DNA from 4 places in the Paenibacillus sp. MDMC362 genome. Region 3 is predicted to be linked to each of the others. Evidence: predicted binding sites of a transcription regulator. Region 3 holds the regulator's gene; each other region holds the start of a gene.
What was found. The regulator Rex, encoded in region 3, represses fermentation and respiration genes when NADH is low (regulators of the CRP and FNR family bind a similar motif). The targets are predictions, from matches to a motif close to TTGTGAAATATTTCACAA.
Positions count from the first base shown of each region.

Region 1: the regulator Rex is predicted to act here: its motif matches at 1,593-1,610, upstream of adhE (bifunctional acetaldehyde-CoA/alcohol dehydrogenase).
Region 2: the regulator Rex is predicted to act here: its motif matches at 1,156-1,173, upstream of hcp (hydroxylamine reductase).
Region 4: the regulator Rex is predicted to act here: its motif matches at 1,388-1,405, upstream of nadA (quinolinate synthase NadA).

Region 1 is NZ_QLYT01000008.1:204,073-207,256, reverse strand. It holds gene DP091_RS03245 (formate/nitrite transporter family protein) at 1-226, shown strand, start outside; gene DP091_RS03240 (asparagine synthase) at 432-590, opposite strand; gene DP091_RS03235 (Crp/Fnr family transcriptional regulator) at 678-1,403, opposite strand; gene adhE (bifunctional acetaldehyde-CoA/alcohol dehydrogenase) at 1,679-3,184, shown strand, end outside.
Region 2 is NZ_QLYT01000033.1:37,019-40,202, reverse strand. It holds gene DP091_RS17005 (thiamine pyrophosphate-dependent enzyme) at 1-75, opposite strand, end outside; gene DP091_RS17000 (2-oxoacid:acceptor oxidoreductase family protein) at 72-1,094, opposite strand; gene hcp (hydroxylamine reductase) at 1,303-2,988, shown strand; gene DP091_RS16990 (carbohydrate-binding protein) at 3,150-3,184, opposite strand, start outside.
Region 3 is NZ_QLYT01000008.1:37,507-40,690, reverse strand. It holds gene dinG (ATP-dependent DNA helicase DinG) at 1-1,626, shown strand, start outside; gene DP091_RS02340 (redox-sensing transcriptional repressor Rex) at 1,688-2,353, shown strand; gene DP091_RS02335 (amidohydrolase) at 2,328-3,184, shown strand, end outside.
Region 4 is NZ_QLYT01000012.1:12,404-15,587, forward strand. It holds gene ftsH (ATP-dependent zinc metalloprotease FtsH) at 1-1,251, shown strand, start outside; gene nadA (quinolinate synthase NadA) at 1,481-2,419, shown strand; gene nadB (L-aspartate oxidase) at 2,458-3,184, shown strand, end outside.

The sequences.
Region 1 (3,184 bases), 170 kb from region 3:
GTTTGCCTTCATTGCGACAGGGTACGAGCATAGCGTAGCCAATATGACACTTCTGACGCTCGCAACGATTTTGCCGGGGCATCCCGAGACCATTTCCATTGGCGGATGGATCAGCAACATGGTGCCGGTCACGCTGGGGAACATTCTTGGCGGCGGATTGTTTGTGGGGATGGCATATTGGTTTATCTCGTCGGGAAAAGGGAGCAAGCAAAAGAAGGTTGCATAGAAGGCATCATAGAGAAGGGGCTGCCGAAATGAAGCGGTCGACCAAACGGTTGACCGCTTTTTTTATTGTCTAATTAAAGTGAAGCATCTGCACGGAACGTCTCCTAACAGAAAAAAAGGACATTCTATCGGGCACATACATAAAAAGCCGTCCCTTCAGTTCAATGACTGAACAGGACAGCTATATGAATCTTGTCTTCCAATCCTTACCGATGTTCCACCAGGTCAATCGCACCAAGTACAATATGAGCCAGTCCGAAGCCGAGAATACCGGTTGCGGCAAGTTTATACTTGCTGCCAAGCAGAGCGGCACCCGAAGCAGAAACCACAGTTCCAAGAACAGCAGGAATCAAACCTTCACGCATGCTGAGCACTCCCTTTATTTTGGTTTGGAAAGACAAGGTTATTGTAAGCAGATGACTATATATTATGCACGGAAGGGAGCAGGCCGATTAAATACGGCAGATTTCGTTCGGGCACAACTCGCAATGGCAGATTTCCTGCAGCATCGGAAGATCTTTAATGACAATCATCCCGCCGGCATATTCGATGGCATCTTTTTTGCGCAGGTCACTCAGCATCCGGTTCACGCTTTCGCGGGTTGCCCCAATCATGTTCGATAGATCGGTGTGGGTAATCTTCTTGTTGATGAGAATAGTATCATCCGCTTGATGCTGCCCGTAGGTATTGCTCAGCCGGATGAGTGTCGATGTTAAAGCGCCGGGCTTGCCGTACATCATAAGATCCCGGAATTTGGTCTGGGTGATGCGGTGGTGAATGCCCATCCACTTCATAAAATCAATGGCGAAGTCGCAGTGCTGACAGATTAAGAGCTCCAGATCCTTGTGCTCGATGACACCGACAACACTATCCTCAAGCACCTCCGCCGAGAAACTGTGATTGTTGCTGAAGAATGGATCGGCTTGCCCGACCATGTCTCCCGGATGGTACATATATAGAATCAGCTCTTTGCCTTCATCGGTCGATTTCGTTAACTTGATTCTTCCTTGTTTAACGTAGTACAGCTTGTCGGCGAAATCGCCTTCCCAGAACAAATGGGATCCTTCAGGGAGTACCCTTTCCTTCATGCTGACCAGCAGACGGTTGCGGTTTTGCTCCGAGAAGCACTGCGTGTTCCCTAAGTTTTCGATTTCCATTACATGGTCTACAGTATTCATGTTGGTATCCCCTAACATCCTAAAATTTGATCTGTTTAATCTTTAAATACATTATAACGTGAAAACATTCACTTTTGGGGGAGGATAAGAGGAAAATCGTGGCGAATTTTCAAACTTTGTGATCTCTTTCACTTGGAAGGAGGGGAAGACAGGTGTAAATCACACAGAAAAAGATAAATACTTATTATATTGTGAAATATTTCACATGAAAATGGAAACAGCTGTGTTACGATCAAAGCGTAGAAAGAAACACGAATTATGTGAGGATGAGAGATATGGCTGTGAGTAAAGGAACGGCGGAAGTTAAAGGACAAACGGCATCGGAGTACATTCAGGGGCTGATTGCCAAGGCGAATCGGGCCAAAGAAAAGTTTATGGAATTGAATCAGGAGCAGGTCGACGGGATTGTACAGGCCATGGCCATGGCAGTCCTTGAGAAGCACATGCAGCTGGCGAAAATGGCGGTCGAGGAAACGGGACGCGGCGTGTACGAAGACAAAATCATCAAGAACCTGTTTGCCACGGAGTATATCCACAACAGCATTAAATACGACAAAACCGTGGGTATCATTGAAGACAACGCCTATGACAGCTTTCAAAAAATAGCAGAACCGATCGGGATTATCATGGGGATCACACCGGTAACCAATCCGACCTCCACGACGATATTCAAAGCACTGATCTCCATTAAAACAAGAAACCCGATCATCTTCGGATTCCATCCTTCCGCGCAGGCCTGCAGCCGGGAAGCCGCACGGATACTGCGGGATGCCGCCGTGAAGCAAGGTGCTCCTGCCGATTGCATCCAGTGGATCGAAGCTCCTTCCATGGATAAAACCAATGCACTGATGAACCATCCTGACGTTGCCTGCATTCTGGCTACAGGCGGTTCGGCGATGGTCAAAGCGGCATACAGCTGCGGCAAGCCTGCCCTGGGCGTAGGACCAGGAAACGTGCCTTGCTTTATAGAGAAGAGCGCGGATCTGGATCAGGCGGTGAATGATTTGATTTTGTCCAAAACCTTTGATAACGGCATGATCTGCGCTTCCGAGCAGGCTGTTATTATCGAGGAGCCTATATATCATACAGTGAAGAAAAAAATGATTGCCAGCGGCTGTTATTTTGTCAACAAGGAAGAGCTGGCGAAACTGACTGCGCATGCGATGGTATCGGGAAAATGTGCGGTAAATCCTGCTATCGTCGGACAGCCCGCAGCTAAGATAGCCGAGGCATGCGGATTCGAGGTACCGGAAAGCACCAAGATCCTGGTCGCCGAGCTGGAGGGAGTCGGACCTGCCTATCCGTTGTCTGCCGAGAAGCTTAGCCCGGTGCTGGCCTGCTATAAAGTGAAAGATGCGGAGGAGGGCATCACGCGCGCTGAAGAGATGGTTGCTTTTGGCGGCATGGGCCACTCGTCGGTAATCCATTCGCACAATGAGGACATCATCATGAAATTCTCGGATCGGATGAAAACCTGCCGTATCCTGGTGAATCAGCCATCTTCGCAAGGCGGTATCGGCGATATCTACAACACGAATCTGCCATCGCTGACGCTGGGCTGCGGTTCGTATGGACGTAACTCCACTTCGTCGAACGTGACGGCTGTCAATTTAATCAACGTGAAAAGGGTGAACCGAAGAACCGTGAACATGCAGTGGTTTAAAGTGCCTGACAAAATTTACTTTGAAAAAGGTTCCACGCAGTATCTTGCGAAAATGCCGGAAATCACCCGTGTCGCTATCGTTACTGACCCCATGATGGTGAAGCTGGGTTATGTGGAG
Region 2 (3,184 bases), on a different contig from region 3:
GTTGCCCGATTCGAAGACTTCCGTTTGAGCAGCCGCCAGCTTATTCTCCGTTGTTTCTTGAATTTGCATATTCATGATCGGACTCCCTCCGCGGTTATATAGGGAAATGATTGCGGCACACGGTGCTGCTCCGCATAATGCGGCTCTTCTAACATGGCAGCCAAAGCGGTGGTCGGACAAGCTTCGATACACTTCAGGCAGCCTTTGCAATACTGATAATCGATACCTTTCATAAACATCTGCATATTCCCGCGCTTGTCCGGTTTCTTCTCCCACACGATGCAGAAATCCGGACATACCGTATCGCAGGCGGCACAGTGAATGCAGTCCTCGATCTTGTACTCTGGCAAATATCCCTGCCGGGAGCCGCTAAGATCCTTCAGGACACTGTTCGCCGTAACGTTCAGAATCCCGCCCAGCTCCTGCGTTTCATATCCAAGCATCGGCTGCGGTCTTGCGAAAGCAATTTTGTCTATAAGGTCTGAGCCATTTCTCAAGGAAAGGAACTGAACTTCGTTATATCCTCTGTCAAAGGTCCGCAAATTCGCTTCCACGAGGTGGGGCAGCTTTTTCTCAAACGTTGTGCGGATCACCTGCCGCATATCGTCCGGGTTCAGGAAGCTGCAAATCCGGAACAAAGCCCCCAGCATGGCCGTATTCACTTTGGTTTTTTCCTCAACGGAAATGTTCAGCGCATCAACGACGGCCAGCGTTCCCTGCGTCATATTCAGATCAACGGCCACTTCGGAAAGGGCTCGCGCCGTATTCACAAGCACCGTTCCATCAGGCTGTACTCCGCTTATGACATCGATCGTCTTATACAAAGCTTCATGAAATACGCCGACGACATGCGGCTGCTCAATGGGACTGTGATCGCGGATTTCCACCTCGGAATCGCAGAACCTTACGAAGCTCTTCACCGGCGACCCTTTTTTCTCCGAACCATAGCTGGAAAAATTCGAACCGTTAAGTCCGGAGCCGGTCACCCCGGCTTCGGCCAGCATTTTTCCAGCCAGATTGGCGCCAAGCCCGCCGATGGATTCGAGACGAATCTCGAAAAATCCCAGTTCATTCTTCTGAGGTAAAATCGACATGTTCTCTCCTCATTTCTTCTTAGGTCATTAATTCCAGTTTAAAAGAAGAAACGGACCGGGTTTGTGATTATACTCACAACTTAAAAAATTGTGATTCCAATCACTATGTCGGTTGTGGGAGCGAAGTATACTGTCTTCAACAGTCCAATTGCGAGGCAATTTTATACTGACCTTTAGGCAAAAAATCACGAAATTGGAGGAGAAAATAATGAATAACAACGCCCAAGAGACCTTAGAGCATCAGCCGTCCATGTTCTGCTTTCAATGTCAGGAAGCATCCAAGGGAACAGGCTGCACCATTGTCGGCGTATGCGGCAAACCGCATGATGTGGCAAACCTGCAGGATTTGCTGATTTATCTGCTGAAAGGAATCTCTTTTCTCAGTCTGGATGTCCGGCTGCCGGAGGAGCTTGAACAGCGCGTATCACTGTTTATGATGGACTCCTTGTTTGCAACGATTACGAACGCCAACTTTGACCGCGAGGTTTTTGTGGGAAGAATCCGGGAAGCGATCGAGCTCCGCGGCGAGGTGCGCACCTATTATAACGAACAATATCCGGAAGGAACCGCCAATCTCCCTGATGCTGCCGTCTGGCAGGCGGATAACGAAGCTGCTTTTGATGAAAAAGCACGTACGGTGGGTGTCCTCTCGACCCGCAATGAAGACATCCGCTCGCTGCGCGAATTGATTACTTACGGCTTGAAGGGGATGGCTGCTTATACGTACCACGCGCTTCATCTGGAGAAGGATGATAACGAATTAAACCGTTTTATGCGCCGCGCACTTGCCGCCACCCTTGACGACAGCCTTGAAGTGCAGGATCTGGTAACTCTGACGATGGAAACCGGTAAATACGGCGTAAACGCCATGGCGATGCTGGATGAAGCGAACACCTCGGTGTACGGAAATCCGGAAATTACGAAGGTCAATATCGGGGTAAGCAACCGGCCCGGCATTCTCATCAGCGGCCATGATCTGAAGGATTTGGAGGAGCTCCTGAAGCAGACGGAAGGAACCGGCGTGGACGTGTACACGCACAGTGAAATGCTGCCTGCCCACTATTATCCGGCCTTCAAGAAATATGAGCATTTTGTAGGCAATTACGGGAATGCATGGTGGAAGCAGAATAGCGAATTCGCAGCTTTTAACGGACCGATATTAATGACGACCAACTGTATCGTTCCACCGAAAGACAGTTATAAGGACCGAATCTATACAACAGGCAACACCGGGTTTCCGGGTGTCCGCCATATTCCAGAAGGAAAAGACGGTGCTCCCAAAGACTTCTCCCTACTAATCGAGCAAGCGAAAGGATGCCCCGCTCCAACGGAGCTTGAAACGGGTGAGATCATCGGCGGTTTCGCTCATGCCGCTGTGATGAACGTGGCCGATCAAGTCGTCGATGCCGTGAAATCCGGGGCGATCCGCCGCTTCTTCGTCATGGCCGGCTGCGATGGACGGATGAAATCCCGCAGCTATTACACCGATTTTGCGGCTGAACTTCCAACAGACACGGTCATTCTAACGGCAGGCTGTGCCAAATACAAATACAATAAACTGGATCTAGGCGAAATCGGCGGTATTCCGCGGGTCCTGGACGCTGGTCAATGCAATGATTCTTACTCCCTGGTCGTGATTGCATTGAAGCTGAAGGAAGTATTCGGCCTTGAGGATATTAATGATTTGCCGATTTCCTATAACATTGCCTGGTATGAGCAAAAAGCGGTGATCGTGCTGCTGGCCCTGCTTTATCTTGGCGTTAAAAATATTCATCTGGGCCCTACGCTCCCTGCATTCCTATCGCCTAACGTTGCCAAAGTCCTCGTGGAAAACTTCGGGATCGGCAGCATTACCAATGTGGAAGATGACATGAACATGTTCCTTGGTGCCTAATTAGTAGTCGAAGAAAACCTGATAAAGAAAAAAGGGCATGGGTTATTCAAGCAATGATCTGCTTGGTAACTCATGCCCTTTCAAATTAAATAAGCCGCTTCCACTCAACAAGGAAATCCTTCCACGTCGCTATTTTTCAATTTACCTATCAATGTAACACCTTAATTCTTCCCACCATAGCCCTTGTAAGTAGCGT
Region 3 (3,184 bases):
GGCCGTGCCTGCCCATGGTTCCGCAAATGCTATTATCACAGGGCCAAACATGAGGCGGGCATCGCGGATGTTGTCATTACGAACCATTCGAAGCTGTTCACCGACGTGAAAGCGAATCACCAGCTGCTTCCGAGTTATGAGCGTCTCGTCATCGATGAAGCGCATCATCTGGAGGACGTCGCGGGCAAGCACCTGGGCTTGCAGATGAAATATTTTTCGGTTGTCCATACGTTGACCCGTATGTACAAAGACAGCCGAAGCGGTCAGCTTCCGGCTCTTCGCCAGCTGCTGCAAGCGTCGTCCCATGAGAAGGCTGTCGAGTGGTCTTCCATCATCGACCGGATTTATCCGGATCTGATCACCGTCAAAGAGAATTGGGACCGGCTCAGCGACCAATTGTTCGGACTGCTTCCGGAGCGCGGAGACGCGACTCCGGGGGATGCCGGTCAATTCTCGCTTCGCTTATCGCCGCTGAAGAAGCCGAAGGATTGGAATTCGCTGGCCGAGCTGGAGCATCAAATCCATCTGACGCTGGGCGATGTCGTTCGCAAGGGTGACAAGTTGATTGCCGAAATGAAGGAAGATCTGGACGACTACAGCGCGGACAGTCTGTTAACAGACCTATCGGGTCTATTTAAGGACCTGGCGGCACACCGCGAGGACCTGAGGACCTTCATGTCCCTGAACGATGAGGGCACGGTATACTGGATGGAGGCGAACGGCAACTTCCGCGGCAAATCGCTGCAGCTTTATGCGGTGCCTGTCGACGTCAGCACCCACTTAAAGGAATTGTTTTTTGACAAAAAACAAAGCGTGATTCTGACATCGGCGACCTTGTCGGTGGACAAATCGTTTCAGTTCATGATCGAGAACTTGGGTCTTCAGGAAGCGGCAGACAACGGCAACCTGAACACGGTCCTGCTGCCGTCCCCGTTTAATTACAGGGAGCAGGCTCTCCTTGTTGTGCCGCGCGATTTTCCGAGCGTGAAGGGCTCGGTCGGGGATGCACTCTTTGTGAATACACTTGTGCAGTCATTGGCTGATACGGCCATCGCGACGCACGGTCGCATGCTTGTCCTGTTCACCTCGTACCGCATGCTGCGTCAGGTGCATGAGCCCTTGAAGGAGGCGCTGGGATCCAGCGATATTACGGTACTGGGACAAGGGATGGACGGAACCAGCCGTACCAAGTTAATCCGGAGATTCCAGGATAGCAGCGCTTCGGTTCTGCTGGGCACCAGCTCCTTCTGGGAAGGAGTAGATATACCCGGTGAGGCGCTCACCTGCCTTGCCATCGTCCGGCTGCCGTTCCAGCCGCCGAATCACCCTCTGGTCGAAGCCAAGAGCGAGCTTCTGCAGCAGCAGAAGAAGAACCCGTTCATGAAGCTTTCGGTTCCGCAAGCGGTCATTCGCTTCAAACAGGGATTTGGCCGACTGGTACGGACCGCGCAGGATAAGGGGATTGTCATCGTCTACGATACTCGGGTCATTGAATCCTATTACGGGAAGTACTTCTTATATTCCTTGCCTGGACCGAAGATGGAGCATATGCCGACAGAGGGGATCGTTCCCCGAATTTCGGAATGGCTGCAGGAAGAGGCAGGCATAGAGAACCAAGCTGAATAAAGTAAAACCATTAACAGCACAAACAAATGTAGTTATTAACCTATTATTAGGGGGAGCATGCATGAAATCGGAAAAAATTTCGGAAGCCGTGGTCCGCAGATTACCTGTATACTTGCGCTATTTGAATGAGCTTCAGAAAAGGGAGGTCTCCACGGTTTCCTCCCAGGAACTGGGGCAGAAACTGGATCTCAATCCTGCTCAAATTCGTAAGGACCTAGCGTATTTCGGTGATTTTGGACGGAAAGGGATCGGATATGACGTATCTTATCTGATCGAGAAAATTCGCCAGATTCTAAAGCTGGACCAGAAGATCAATGTTGCATTGATTGGGGCCGGTAATCTTGGACATGCATTATCGAATTACAATGCATTTCTGAAGGACAATATGAAGATTGTGGCGGTTTTCGATTCGTATTCTCCCAAAGTTGGTATGAAAATTAACAATTTGGTCGTACAGCCAATGGAGGAGCTGGAGAAGACGGTCCATGAGTACGGCATTCGTATCGGGATTATCACCGTTCCGGATTTTGAGGCGCAGAATGTAGCGAATCAACTTATCGCAGCAGGCATAGAGGCTATCCTGAATTTTGCGCCGACTATCCTGAAAGCTCCATCCCATATCCGGATTCATACGGCTGATTTTACTACGGATTTGCAGAGTTTGGCCTATTATTTGGATAACGGCAAGGAGGATGCAGCACATGACGACAACGAAGTGGATGGTTAAAAACGGAACGTTTGCGGTATTAGAGGAAGGAAGATCCGTGTTACGCGGATATATGGTCGTGGAGAACGACCGGATCACCTACTTGGGTGAAGAAGAGCCGACTGTTCAAGAGGGGACAGAAATCATCGACGGAACCCATCTGTTTTTCCTGCCTGGATTGGTGAACACGCACGGACATGCGGCCATGTCGCTTCTTCGCGGGTATGGCGACGATCTGGCACTACAGGTTTGGCTTCAAGAAAAAATGTGGCCGATGGAAGCCAAATTCACGGCCGACGATGTATACTGGGGAACCTCCCTCTCCGTGCTGGAGATGATCAAAGGCGGAACCACGACATTTGTGGATATGTATGATCATATGGATCAGGTTGCAAAGGTAGTGCAGGACTCAGGCATGCGCGGCGTTCTGACACGCGGCGTCATCGGATTATGTCCGCCTGAGGTGCAGCAGCAGAAGCTGGATGAGGCGGTTGCATTCGCGAAAGACTGGCACGGTCAGGCTGACGGTAGAATTACGACGATGATCTCACCGCATGCACCGTATACATGTCCGCCGGATTTCATCGAAAAATTCGTGCAAGTTTCGCATGATTTGAATTTGCCTTTGCATACGCATATGTCCGAAACAGAAGCGGAAGTAGCTCAGAACGTAAATGACTACGGACTTCGGCCTGTTGCTCACCTAGAGAAGCTTGGCATGTTCTCCCGTCCAACGCTGCTTGCTCATGCCGTCCATCTGACCGATGAGGAAATCGAAACTTTGGCCAAACATCAAGTCATGGTTTCGCATAATCCAGGCAGCAATTTGAAGCTTGCCAGCGGCATCGCTCG
Region 4 (3,184 bases), on a different contig from region 3:
GGCGCCGGACTTGGCGGCGGCCATGACGAGCGTGAACAGACACTCAACCAGTTGCTGGTTGAAATGGACGGTTTCGGAGCCAACGAAGGCATTATCATCGTTGCTGCGACCAACCGACCGGACATTTTGGACCCGGCGCTTCTTCGTCCGGGACGTTTTGACCGTCAGATTACCGTAGATCGCCCGGATGTGAAGGGCCGTGAAGCGGTACTGAAGGTTCATGCACGCAACAAACCATTGACGAAGGATGTTAAACTCGACATCATCGCCAAACGTACAACCGGTTTTACAGGCGCCGATTTGGAAAATCTCCTGAATGAGGCTGCCTTGCTTGCGGCTCGCCGCAACCGTAAAGATATTTCCATGCGAGAAGTGGATGAGGCGATTGACCGCGTTATCGTTGGTACGGAGAAACGCAGCCGCGTGATTAGTGACCGCGAGAAACGCATCGTGGCTTACCATGAAGCAGGTCACACCATTGTGGGTTACTTCCTCGAACATGCGGATACGGTGCATAAGGTAACGATTATTCCTCGTGGACGTGCCGGTGGATATGTCATTATGATGCCGAAGGAAGATCGGATGCTCGTGACGAAGCAGGAATTGCTGGATCGCGTAACCGGTTTGCTTGGTGGCCGCGTCGCTGAGGAGCTGTTCATCGGTGAAATCGGGACCGGAGCCTACAGTGACTTCCAGCAAGCGACAGGCATTATCCGCAGCATGGTTGTGGAATACGGTATGAGTGAGAAGCTCGGACCGATGCAGTTCGGCACATCCCAAGGACAAGTGTTCCTGGGTCGTGACATCGGGCACGAGCAGAACTATAGTGATGCAATCGCTTATGAGATCGATCAGGAAATGCAGCGATTCATCAATGATTGCTATGAGAAATGTAAAGAGATCCTGAATAAGCATGCTAAAGAGGTTCACCTGATTGCGAACACGCTCCTTGAGATGGAGACGCTGGAGCTTGAGCAAATCAAGAATCTCATTGAGACTGGATCAGCTGAAGGCAACGGCAGTGGCGACGGTGAAGGAGAAGGTTCTTCCGAGAATGGTGAACCGATCATCGACAACATTGGCGACGTGAAAGTTCGCATCCAAGGGAAAGAAGACGGCGAGCAGCCGACTTCCACGGAAGAAATTCCGAACAACCCGATGGATTCGAATGATCCAGGGCCAGAGCGCAAAGATTCCGAGCGCAAGGATCCTCCAGGCGGATCGGACAACGGTAATAGCAGCTTAACGTAATATTCGCTGATAAAACCTCGAATACCGAATAAAATTGAAGAACCGGAGAACGATAATTCGTTTTCCGGTTCTTTTTGTGCTTTCTATCACATTGACAGGGGGCAGAATGAACGTGTACATTAGTTGTTAAATAAGGATGCGCATCCTTTCACAAAGGTGGAAACCATCCTGAAAGTCACATGGTCATCAGCGGCGAACCGCCGGACTATACAAAGGGAGAGGGTCGATCATGGAAGCTTTGGCACTGGAGCGTAAGGCGGAACAGAACCGTGAACTGCGTGAGCGGTTAATGCAATTGAAGAAGGAACGCAACGCAATCATTTTGGCACATTATTATCAACGGGATGAAATACAAGAGGTCGCTGATTTCCGGGGGGATTCCTTTCTGCTAGCGCAGAAGGCGGCACAAACGGATGCTGAGGTTATCGTATTTTGCGGTGTGCATTTTATGGGCGAAAGCGCTAAAATTCTGGCACCAGGCAAGACGGTTCTTATACCGGATGAGCGGGCAGGCTGTCCTATGGCGGACATGGTGAACGTTGACGGACTGCGGAAGCTGAAAGCGCAGCATCCGAATGCCAAAGTGGTCACGTACATCAATTCATCGGCCGAGATCAAAGCTGAGACGGATATCTGCTGTACTTCATCCAATGCCGTGAAAGTGATTCAGTCGGTGGATTCGGATGAAATTATATGGGTGCCTGACAAAAACCTGGGGCATTACGTTCAGCAGCATACCGACAAGAAGCTCATTATCTGGGAAGGGTATTGCAACACGCATGACATGCTGACGGTGAAGGATGTCGTCGAGATGAAGGCCAAATATCCTCATGCTGAATTTGTGGTGCATCCGGAATGCCGTCCGGAGGTTGTTGCGATGGGGGATTTTGTAGGGAGTACCACCGCCATCCTGGAGTATTGCAAAAATTCATCGGCCAAGGAGTTTATCGTGGGGACTGAGGACGGAACCGGTTATCAGCTTCGACTGGATAGCCCGGATAAATCGTTCCATTTTGCTACGAAATTCCTGGTGTGTCCGAATATGAAAGTGAATAACCTCAAAAAGCTGGTTAAAGCGTTGGAAACGATGAAGCCGCAAATTTATGTGCCGCCGGTCGTTGCAGAGAAAGCCAGAACTTCATTAGAGCGCATGTTACAGGTTAAGTAGCATGCGCTACTCTTTCGTGAAAAGACAGGTGAGGCATCGTGATACCGCAGTATTTAATTGATTTTGAGCTGAACGATCTTCCGGTAGTTGAAACGGACGTCATCGTGATCGGTTCAGGCATTGCGGGTTTATATACGGCGATCATGGCAAGTGCAACTCAGAATGTACTGCTGATTACGAAGAAATCGCTGCTCGAGAGCAACACGCGTTACGCGCAGGGAGGAATTGCAGCCGTAACAGCTGAGGATGACTCTCCGGCTTATCATCGGCAGGATACCCTCTTGGCAGGGGCGGGCCTATGTTCCTCTGCAGCGGTGGATGTCCTTGTAAACGAGGGCCCGGTTGGCGTTCAAGAGTTGATTCGGCTTGGTACGATGTTTGATGTGGAGAATGGCGAGCTCGCGTTGACCCAGGAAGGTGCACACAGTCACCGCAGGATCCTTCATGCCAACGGGGATGCTACCGGATATGAAATTGTGCGTGCCCTTTCCATTCAGGTGGAAATGCTTCACAATATAGAGGTGTGGGACGATCATTTTGTCATTGACCTGATTACCGAGCAGGGAGAATGTCATGGCGCTTTGGTACAAATGCCCGATGGAAAACGGGTATTCGTTCGTGGACGGGCGACGGTTATGTGTTCCGGCGGCGCCGGCCAATTGTACCGGTATACGACCAATCCGGAGGTTGCCACAGCCGATGGCGTTGCCATGGCTTATCGGGCAGGCGCAGAAATTCGGGATATGGAATTTATACAATTCCACC